2 regions of the Paenibacillus sp. FSL R5-0908 genome follow, and region 1 is predicted to be linked to the other one. Evidence: riboswitches for the same ligand, from Rfam matches in the RefSeq annotation. Region 1 holds a riboswitch; the other holds the start of a gene.
The links. Region 1 has a riboswitch for cyclic di-GMP ahead of MKZ09_RS03025 (choice-of-anchor A family protein). Riboswitches for the same ligand answer to the same signal wherever they lie in the genome.

Region 1 (4,882 bases):
CCTGGGTTGTCCATAAATTAATTCCCCTCTTTACATAGTTTGTACACTAACTATTTGATTAGTATACAAACTATATTCTCCTTTATCAATTTTAATTATTTTATTTGTTTAAATTGGGGGGAGTTACAGGTGAATGTCTATAATATTGATATTTAGAACTTTTGTTTGTATATAATAAAAATGAATGTTCTTATAGCATACATTAAGTTTTGGGAGGGGAATATTATGATAAAATATGGATTTCAGTTTTCGTTGAAAGGCCTTTTATTATACACTTTACAGCTACTTCCTAATATAATCTGGATGTTAGTGCCTCCTGCAAATAATGTGCTTACTGGAAACAGTTCCACCCATAAAACATTGAATATTATAGAAGGATTGTTTGGAGTGTTGACGGTTATTCTTATGGTTGTTCTGATAAACAAAGGCGAAGGAAGTAACAGCAACCTTTACATTGGACTAGCAGTTTTGTTTTTGGCAGCCTATTATATTTCTTGGATGCTCTATTATAATGGGGTGGTTGCTCCGTGGTTACTGATACTAGGAATTGCAAGCATGCCGCCTTTGTATTTCTTTTTCGTTGGACTTTGGATGAAAAACTATCTCCTCCTCGTTCCATGTGCTATTTTTGGAATTACCCATATTTTGATTACTAGCATGAATTTTTTGAGACCATAAATTATACTTATGAATTACTGTGACCATACTCTGAATATGCAAGCCTAAGGTGATCGTTTCAGGGTCATTCGTAGGAGAGGATAATTATCATGCGGTGTATAACAATACGGCAGCCTTGGGCGACCTTAATTGCTCTTGGTGAAAAAGAGTTTGAAACTCGTTCATGGAGAACAGCCTACCGCGGCGAGTTAGGCATTCATGCCGGGATGCGGATCGACAAAAAGATTTGTGAACAGGAACCGTACAAATCAGTATTGGCGAGACATGGCTATACAGCGAATAATTTGCCGACAGGAGCTATTATTGCTACAGGTCAGCTCGCGGGATGTTATGTGGTTACTCCAGAGGTGGATTTAAGGGAATGGATCAATGGGAACGAATATGATTTTGGCGACTATAGCGAAGGACGGTTTGCTTGGAAGCTTGAAGGGGTTCATCCATTAAGCCATCCGATTCCAGCTAAAGGTCGGCTAAGCTTGTGGGAGCACTCTAATCACTTCTGAACGGCGAACAATATTTTTAATGTAATTTTTATGTGCCTATCAGCTTTTTTTCAGGTTCGAGGTATATATTAGAGACACCAAACACCCCCCAGTGTTTTGTGGTATATCTCTCTCAGGTCTTGCCAACTCCCATGGTAAGGCCTATTTTTTTGTTCACTAATTGATTGGGGGGAGAGAGCGCAGCGGCTTCTATACAGCTTTACTTAATCTGGTACTGTTCTTCGTAACTCTTAAAAGATGAAATATCCAGCCCTAGGTATCTGCGCATATGGATGGCAGCCTGAGCCGCAACAATGTCATTCAACAGCAGCATTCGTTCGTGATAGCCACGACATATATACTTGGCTTCAATTCCCGTATTAAGTCTGTTTTGCTCATACACCTTGATTCCCCGTCTTCTCATTTCTGCACGAACATCCCTTAGATCTGTTGTAGCTACTGCAGCAGCTGTTCCAAGCACCTCCAGATAAGGGGCGGGTGTTCGTAAGTGTGTAGATAAAATGGCGGAGTCCCGTTCGAAAGCTGATAAAATCATCGGAAGCAATAAATAAGATTTCACCAGCATGTTGTCCCTGCTTTCTGCTCTATGCATGAATCTCATCACCTCTAATAGGAACGTATATTCGTATTCTACCCCGATATTCCAAAAATAATCAATGGTATTTCTAAACAGCTTATCCAATGTGATTAAATTCACAACTAAATAACGAAGAATAAATTATATTAAAAATTGTAATAATAAAAATTAATATATCGGACGCACATAAAGGAGAATTATGATGGAAAAAGAGGGCAGCCTCCAGCGTGGATTGTTTTTTGGTTTAATTCTGAGTGTTCCCTTATGGATATCCATATTGGGCTATATACAGTTACTTTAAAATTTAATGAAAAACCTTATGCGAAGCGCCTTTAGGCGCTTTTTTTGTGTGGTACTAATGCGGGGGGATTATCGAAAGGAATTGATTGACAATTGTGGGTGTCGGGCGCTAAACTGTTATTAATTCAAAAGTATTAAAAGTCATAGACTGTTATTGGATAGAATGCTTCAGCTACCAGTTCTGGACTTGCAGTGTAATACATATATATAGTCATGATAATAGCAAACCGTCTGAAAGGGCGGGACGCAAAGTCCAGGAGTCTAAAGTGTCTTAAAGGCACAATGACCGTCCGACTGCCATGAGAAGGGAATTCCACTTCTTTTTGGCGGTCTTTTTTGTTGTTAGGTCCTTTAGAGTTTCTGGTAATTATTCTGATTAATATAAATCATAGTTTTAGGAGGTGTGCCATTTGAAAAGAAGAATAAAACCGTTACTCTCGCTTGTATTAGCTGGGATTTTGACGGTAGGTAGTGGGCTTTCCTCATTGGGAGCTGGAGTTGCTGGAGCTAGTAGTTCTTCTACATTGGGAATTGCAGCGGTCTACAACGTGTTTATTCTAGGGGATATAACAACAGTTTCGGATACGGAAGGAAGGTTTGCTGCTGGAGGTAACGTTAACTTAACCAACTATAGTGTTGGAGATAGGTTGAACGCTGCAGAGGTTTCCCTGACTGACACACTTGTTGTTGGAGGGAATCTTACTTTCAACGGAGGTACTGTTTATGGGAATATCGTGTACGGGGGAGATTTTTCAGGGAATGTAACGCTCCTCAAGGGTGGTACAAAAAGACAGGGGAGTACGATTGACTTTTCAGCCGTAGGTCAGTCTTTGAAGGACAAATCAGCAGAACTTGCAGCATTGCCGGCGAATGGAACAACAGTGTACCAATATGGCAGCCTTACCCTGACAGGTACAGATCCTGCGGTCAATGTTTTTAATGTTCCAGGAGATAACGTCTCTAATACCTACGGAATTACAATAAATGTTCCTTCAGGATCTACTGCAATTATTAATATTGATGGTTCTAACGTAAAAATGAAAAACTTCGGATTTCTACCTAATAACGTGTTGAACAGCAAGAAAATTTTGCTTAACTTTAGCCAAGCTGCGTATCTTGATATGGCAGGCATAGGTGTAATGGGAAGCATACTTGCCCCCTATGCTCATGTTGATTTTATTAATGGTCAGATTAACGGTACTTTAGTGGCGGCTTCACTCAAAGGTACTGGTGGTGGTGAATTTCACCACTATCCATACGATGGTGATGAACCTGGACCAACGCCGACACCAACGCCGACACCAACGCCAACAGTGACACCAACGCCGACACCAACACCGACACCGACGCCGACAGTGACACCAACGCCGACAGTGACACCAACACCAACGCCGACAGTGACACCAACACCAACGCCAACACCGACGCCGACGCCGACAGTGACGCCAACGCCAACGCCGACAGTGACACCGACGCCAACACCATGTCCCACGCCGACAGTGACACCAACGCCGACACCAACGCCGACAGTGACACCAACGCCGACACCAACGCCGACAGTGACACCAACACCAACGCCGACAGTGACACCAACACCAACGCCAACACCGACGCCGACGCCGACAGTGACACCAACACCGACACCAACACCGACGCCGACAGTGACACCAACACCGACACCGACGCCGACAGTGACACCAACACCAACGCCGACACCAACACCAACACCGACGCCGACAGTGACGCCAACACCAACGCCGACGCCGACAGTGACACCAACGCCGACAGTGACACCAACGCCGACAGTGACACCAACACCGACGCCGACAGTGACACCAACGTCGACACCGACACCGACGCCGACACCAACGCCGACAGTGACACCAACGCCGACACCGACGCCGACGCCAACACCGACGCCGACAGTGACGCCGACACCAACACCGACAGTGACGCCGACGCCGACACCAACGCCGACGCCAACAGTGACACCAACGCCAACACCAACGCCGACAGTGACACCAACGCCGACACCAACGCCAACACCGACGCCGACGCCAACACCGACGCCGACAGTGACACCAACACCAACACCGACGCCGACACCAACGCCGACAGTGACACCAACGCCGACAGTGACACCGACACCGACAGTAACACCAACGCCGACGCCAACGCCAACAGTGACACCAACGCCGACGCCGACACCAACGCCAACGCCGACAGTGACGCCGACACCAACAGTGACGCCGCCTGAGGCAACACCGACACCGACGGTAACGCCTGAAGCAACGCCAACACCGACGGTAACACCAGAAGCAACACCGACACCGACGGTAACGCCAGAGGTAACACCAACACCAACACCAACGGTAACGCCTGAGGCAACACCAACGTCGACACCAGAGACTTCGGTGTTCCCGACACCAACGCCATCATCCGTAATTGGCACTATAGTTCTTGCAGAAGATCCTGTGCCGCTTGGGCCTGTAGCTTCGCCGACACCAGCGCCAGTACCAACACCAACACCAACACCAACACCGTCGAATAGCACAGAAGTACTTGTTGATGATGATGAGATCCCATTAGGTCCGGTACCGGCAGTGACACCAACACCAACACCTGATGAAATCATCGTAGTAGACGATACGATCCCATTAGGTAAGCCACCTGTGAAGGAATTGCCAAAGACGGGTGAATCAAGTCCTGCACCTTACTATGTAGCAGGTTTAGGTTTTGCACTTATCGGATTATTAATGAGAACCAAGTTCTCCAAAAAGAATAAATAATAAACGGTAGAGCAACATAGAGTCGCTTTCGGGGG
Region 2 (4,882 bases), 560 kb from region 1:
CGCCACTTCGTTCCCTTATTTTAAGTTTCTAAGCAATTTATATAGTTAGTGTACTCTGATTGTTTATCGCAGCAGCAGTAGCAGTAGCACTTATTGTTGTCATTGTCTCTGTCTCTGTGGTGGCAACTAGTCTTGCTCTTTTAGTTGCAGTTGTTCTTGCAGTTGCTGCTGCCTCCATAGGAGCAGAAGCAAATCTTTAGAAAAACGTGCTGCCTTCCGGCTGGTACAGCCCGGTGCAGTACGGTTCAAGCATTTAGAGGAAGTTGGTTAGGTAAAGAACGGAAAGGGAATTTGGAACTGTAGAAACGGAGTGTTCGCCTTTATCCTCGGATTTCTACCGCGAGAAGCGGTCCAATCAGGAAATCTGAGGATAACAGCGATCGGAAGTCCAAAATCCCTTGGAGTGGTTCATACCTAATAAATTTTTAAAAAAATGCATCCGCTCGAACTAAGGCTAAGCGGAAGCTATACGTTTTGATAACAATTCCATTATGCTCGATTTCCATAATTCAAGGAGGGTTCATTCTATGAAAATGGTACTTCTATCAGGCGGTTCAGGTAAACGGTTATGGCCGTTGTCCAACGACTCACGTTCAAAGCAATTTCTAAAGGTACTTGAAAGCCCTCAAGGTGAACCGGAATCTATGGTACAACGTGTCTGGAGACAGCTGGAGGAAGCAGGGATGGCAGAATCATCTTATCTGGCCACCGGCCGCGGCCAAGTAGAAATGATCCAAAGCCAATTGGGAAGTCATGTGCCGATTATCGTCGAACCGGAGCGTCGGGATACTTTTCCGGCTATCGCCTTAACAGCTACCTATCTTTATTCAGTGGCAGGTGTTTCTCCAGCGGAGACGGTAGCAATATTGCCTGTTGACCCTTATGTAGAAGCATCCTTTTTCGATACCATAGCTATGCTTGAGGGGACCATGCTGGAAAGTGGAGCAAATCTGGCACTAATGGGTGTTGTTCCTGAACATGCCTCAGAGAAATACGGATATATTATTCCTACCACCGAAGAGGCGGGGGAAAATGGTTTTATGAAGGTAAGTCACTTTCAAGAGAAACCAGACCGCATACAAGCAGAACAGCTCATCGAGCAAAATGCCTTGTGGAATTGCGGAGTGTTTGCTTTCCGCTTAGGGTACTTGTTAGATATTTTGCAGCGTAAAGGGTTGCCTTTAGGATATGAAGAATTGCAGAAGCAGTATAAGCTATTGTCTTCCATCAGCTTTGATTATGAAGTGGTGGAGAAAGAAGAACATATTGTAGTGCAGCCGTATGATGGATTCTGGAAGGATCTTGGAACGTGGAATACGCTGACAGAGGAAATGAGCAGCAAGCATGTAGGAAAAGGTTTTGTGACGGCGGATTCTGAGGGGACTTGCTTGATTAATGAGCTGGATATTCCGATTACGGTAATTGGTGCGAAGGATCTGATCATTGCGGCTAGCCCGGATGGGATTCTAGTTACTCATAAAGCTGAGAGCCCACGGATTAAAGAAGTGCTGAAAACCTTTGAACAGAGACCGATGTACGAGGAACGCCGTTGGGGCCATTACAAAGTTATCGATTATGTGAAATATGATGAAGGCAATGAAGTGCTGACCAAACGGATTTTTATATCCGAGGGGAATAATATCAGCTATCAATTACATCGCAAGCGTAGTGAAATTTGGACAATCGTTAGCGGCGAAGCAAGTATTGTGCTGAATGAGAAAAAACATAATGTGAAGGCTGGGGACGTGGTACGTATACCTGAAGGAACGAAGCACGCGATCCTTGCTTTGACGGATGTTGAGTTTATAGAAGTACAGACAGGTTCTGAATTAGTTGAAGAAGATAACATACGTATTACTTTAGACTGGAATGATATAGAACTACAACAATTCATTTCATAGGTCTAACCTATCTATTTAACCAATTGAAAATTTCTTGAAACAGGTAAAATGACTCAATTATCAAAAAAAGTCATAAAAACACTAAATATATCATTAATTGTCGTCGATACTTACGGTAAGAGAGAATATTTCTCTTAAATTGAAAAGGCAAACCTATCGAAAGGTAGGGACGCAAAGCTATAGGGCCTTCGAAAGAGTGGCAGCCTGGCTACCGAAAGGGAGATTATTTTGAAAGCTTACCGTACGTATCGATTGTTTGGTGCATTTCTGTCACTCGTCCTGTTTCTGACTGCACTTCCGCTTGCTGTTGGAATTTCGCCGTCTGTTGTCATAGCTGCTTCAAATTCTGGAACGCCAGTTACCCCAGGTGCCTCACCTGAAGCCGTAAAGCTGCTTAACTATTTTTACTCGATCTCAGGAAAAGGTATTATTGCCGGTCAACATGACTATTTAGAAAGTCCAGATGAAATTAACAATATGCTGAAGGGAACCAGCGGACAATATGCGGCTCTTCACGGTTATGAAATGGGTGCGATCAGTGGTCAGTCCGAAGCAACGATGGCTTGGCAACGTCAAAATGTGGTGAACAGCGCCATCAACTGGAATAAAGCGGGCGGGATCGTAGCTATGACTTTTCATGCTAACCTGCCGGGCACCTCTTATGACTGGGATAATGTAAAAAAAACACTTAGCCAGAGTGAGTTCGATAGTTACGTTACACCGGGTACCAAGCAATATAACAATCTGATCGCTGAGCTTGATAAGGTGGCAGTCTCTTTAAAAAGCTTGCGCGATGCCAATGTTCCGGTGCTTTGGAGACCCTATCATGAAATGAACGGGAACTGGTTCTGGTGGGGGAAGAAAAATAACTTTTCTAAACTATGGAATATTATGTATGACCGTTTTGTTAACGTTCATAAATTAAATAATTTGTTATGGGTATGGAGTCCGAATGCTCCCAATGTTTGGTCAGATCCTTATGCGCTAACTTATCCAGGTGCTGATAGAGTAGATATTCTGGCAGCAGATATATATGAAAATGATTACCAGCAAAAATACTATGACAGCTTATTGAGTCTAGCCGCAGGCAAACCGATTGCGATCGGGGAGAATGGTGAAATGCCTAATCTGGAGAAGCTTCAGCAATCGCAAAGTAAATGGACGTACATGATGAGCTGGGGAAAAATGCTTTACGAGAATAACAGTTCAGACACAATCAAAACATTTATGAATAGCAACTATACCCTGACCAGAGATAAATTAAATACGGGTCTGGCACCGACACCTAGCGCCGCCCCAGCGCCGGCACCTTCCGAAGAAGAGGGGGAGGCAGCAATTCCTCTCGCGAAGGGGCTTGCAGGAGAGTATTACAACAACATGCAATTGTCGGGAGCAGCAGCTCTTAACAGAACTGATGCAATAATCGATTTCAATTGGCGGCAAGGCTCGCCGGATGCCGCCCTCGGGATTGATCGGTTCTCCATACGTTGGAGCGGTAAAATTAAGCCATTATATAATGAGCAATATACATTTTACACTACCTCAGATGATGGCATCCGTGTCTGGGTGAATGGGGAATCCCTTATTGATAGTTGGACTAAGCAAAGTGGTACTGAGCGTAAGGGCACTATAACGCTGAAGGCTGGCCAGCTATATGATATCAAGGTGGAGTATTACGAGAATGAAGGCGATGCGAGAGTCCGCTTGATGTGGGAAAGTGCTAGTCAAGCTAAAGAGACAGTACCAGCAAGTGCACTTTTTCTTCCGGATGTCTCCTGATTGATGAAAATTAAAGGTCGATCCTTAGTGGCTCTGCGTTATTGCAGAGCTACTAAGCTATAGTCCTCATTAGGTCAGAAGACGATTGTCCGATAACAGGTATGTTTTTAACACCTGTGGAGGCAGTACAGCTACCGAAAGGAGGATTTATTTGCTTAAATATTATAAGAAAAACAGATTGTTGTTTACTATGTTACCGGTGTTTATTATTTTTTCCTTGCTGCCTTGGGGAGAGGTTAAAAGTCTTCCGAAGGCTATGAGTGTTTCTTCCTCCCTACCTCCGGCTATACCAAGTAATCCTTCGGCTTCTGAAGAAGCCAAGCAACTGCTGAGTAATTTGGTGAATCTACGTGGCAAAGGGATCTTGTCCGGCCAACATGATTATCTAGAAAGTCCAGATGAACTGGTTCATAAGCTGAAGAATACTTCGGGACAAAATGCTGTTCTACATGGTTATGAATTAGGGGCGATTAATAATCAATCCGCAGGGACAATCGCAGAACAGCGGCAAGCTGTTATAGACAGTGCAATTGAATGGCATCAAGAGGGTGGCATTGTAGCCATGACATTCCATCAGAGTTTACCTGGAACCTCTCCAGAATGGTCCAATGTAAATAGAAGTCTCAGTCAAGAGAAATTTAATGCTTATGTTACACCTGGGACGGCTCAGTATAAGAGGCTAATCTCAGATCTAGACGAGGTTGCGGGGTATTTGGGTCAGTTGCGTGATGCCGGAGTTCCGGTCTTATGGCGACCTTACCATGAAATGAATGGCGGTTGGTTTTGGTGGGGGAAAAAGGACAATTTTTCAGAGCTGTGGAGTATTGTCTATGATCGTTTTGTAAACACACACAAGCTAAATAATCTACTGTGGGTGTGGAATCCGAATGCGCCGAATGAATGGGCAGATCCATATGCTGCATATTATCCCGGTGGGGATAAACTCGATGTTCTGGCTGCGGATATCTACAATAACGATTATAAACAGTCCTACTATGAGGATCTGCTCGCATTGGCCGAGGGTAAACCTATCGGAATCGGGGAGAGTGGGCAACTGCCGAACCCGGATGTATTAACTGAGAAACAAAATAAATGGGTCTATATGATGACCTGGGGAAAATTACTGACAGAAAATAATACGCTACAGTCAATTAAAAGCTTTATGAAAGACTCGTTTATAGTATCGAGAGAGGACTATGTTC

Region 2: another riboswitch for cyclic di-GMP. It lies ahead of MKZ09_RS05395 (glycosyl hydrolase); the one in region 1 lies ahead of MKZ09_RS03025 (choice-of-anchor A family protein).

What each region holds. Positions count from the first base shown of each region.
Region 1 covers NZ_JBBOUV010000001.1:648,248-653,129, forward strand. The annotation lists gene MKZ09_RS03005 (MarR family winged helix-turn-helix transcriptional regulator) at 1-14, opposite strand, end outside; gene MKZ09_RS03010 (hypothetical protein) at 226-678, shown strand; gene MKZ09_RS03015 (ASCH domain-containing protein) at 768-1,181, shown strand; gene MKZ09_RS03020 (hypothetical protein) at 1,381-1,773, opposite strand; cyclic di-GMP riboswitch class I at 2,270-2,360, shown strand; gene MKZ09_RS03025 (choice-of-anchor A family protein) at 2,469-4,847, shown strand.
Region 2 covers NZ_JBBOUV010000001.1:1,212,521-1,217,402, forward strand. The annotation lists gene MKZ09_RS05390 (sugar phosphate nucleotidyltransferase) at 528-1,901, shown strand; cyclic di-GMP riboswitch class I at 2,038-2,117, shown strand; gene MKZ09_RS05395 (glycosyl hydrolase) at 2,130-3,680, shown strand; gene MKZ09_RS05400 (glycosyl hydrolase) at 3,832-4,882, shown strand, end outside.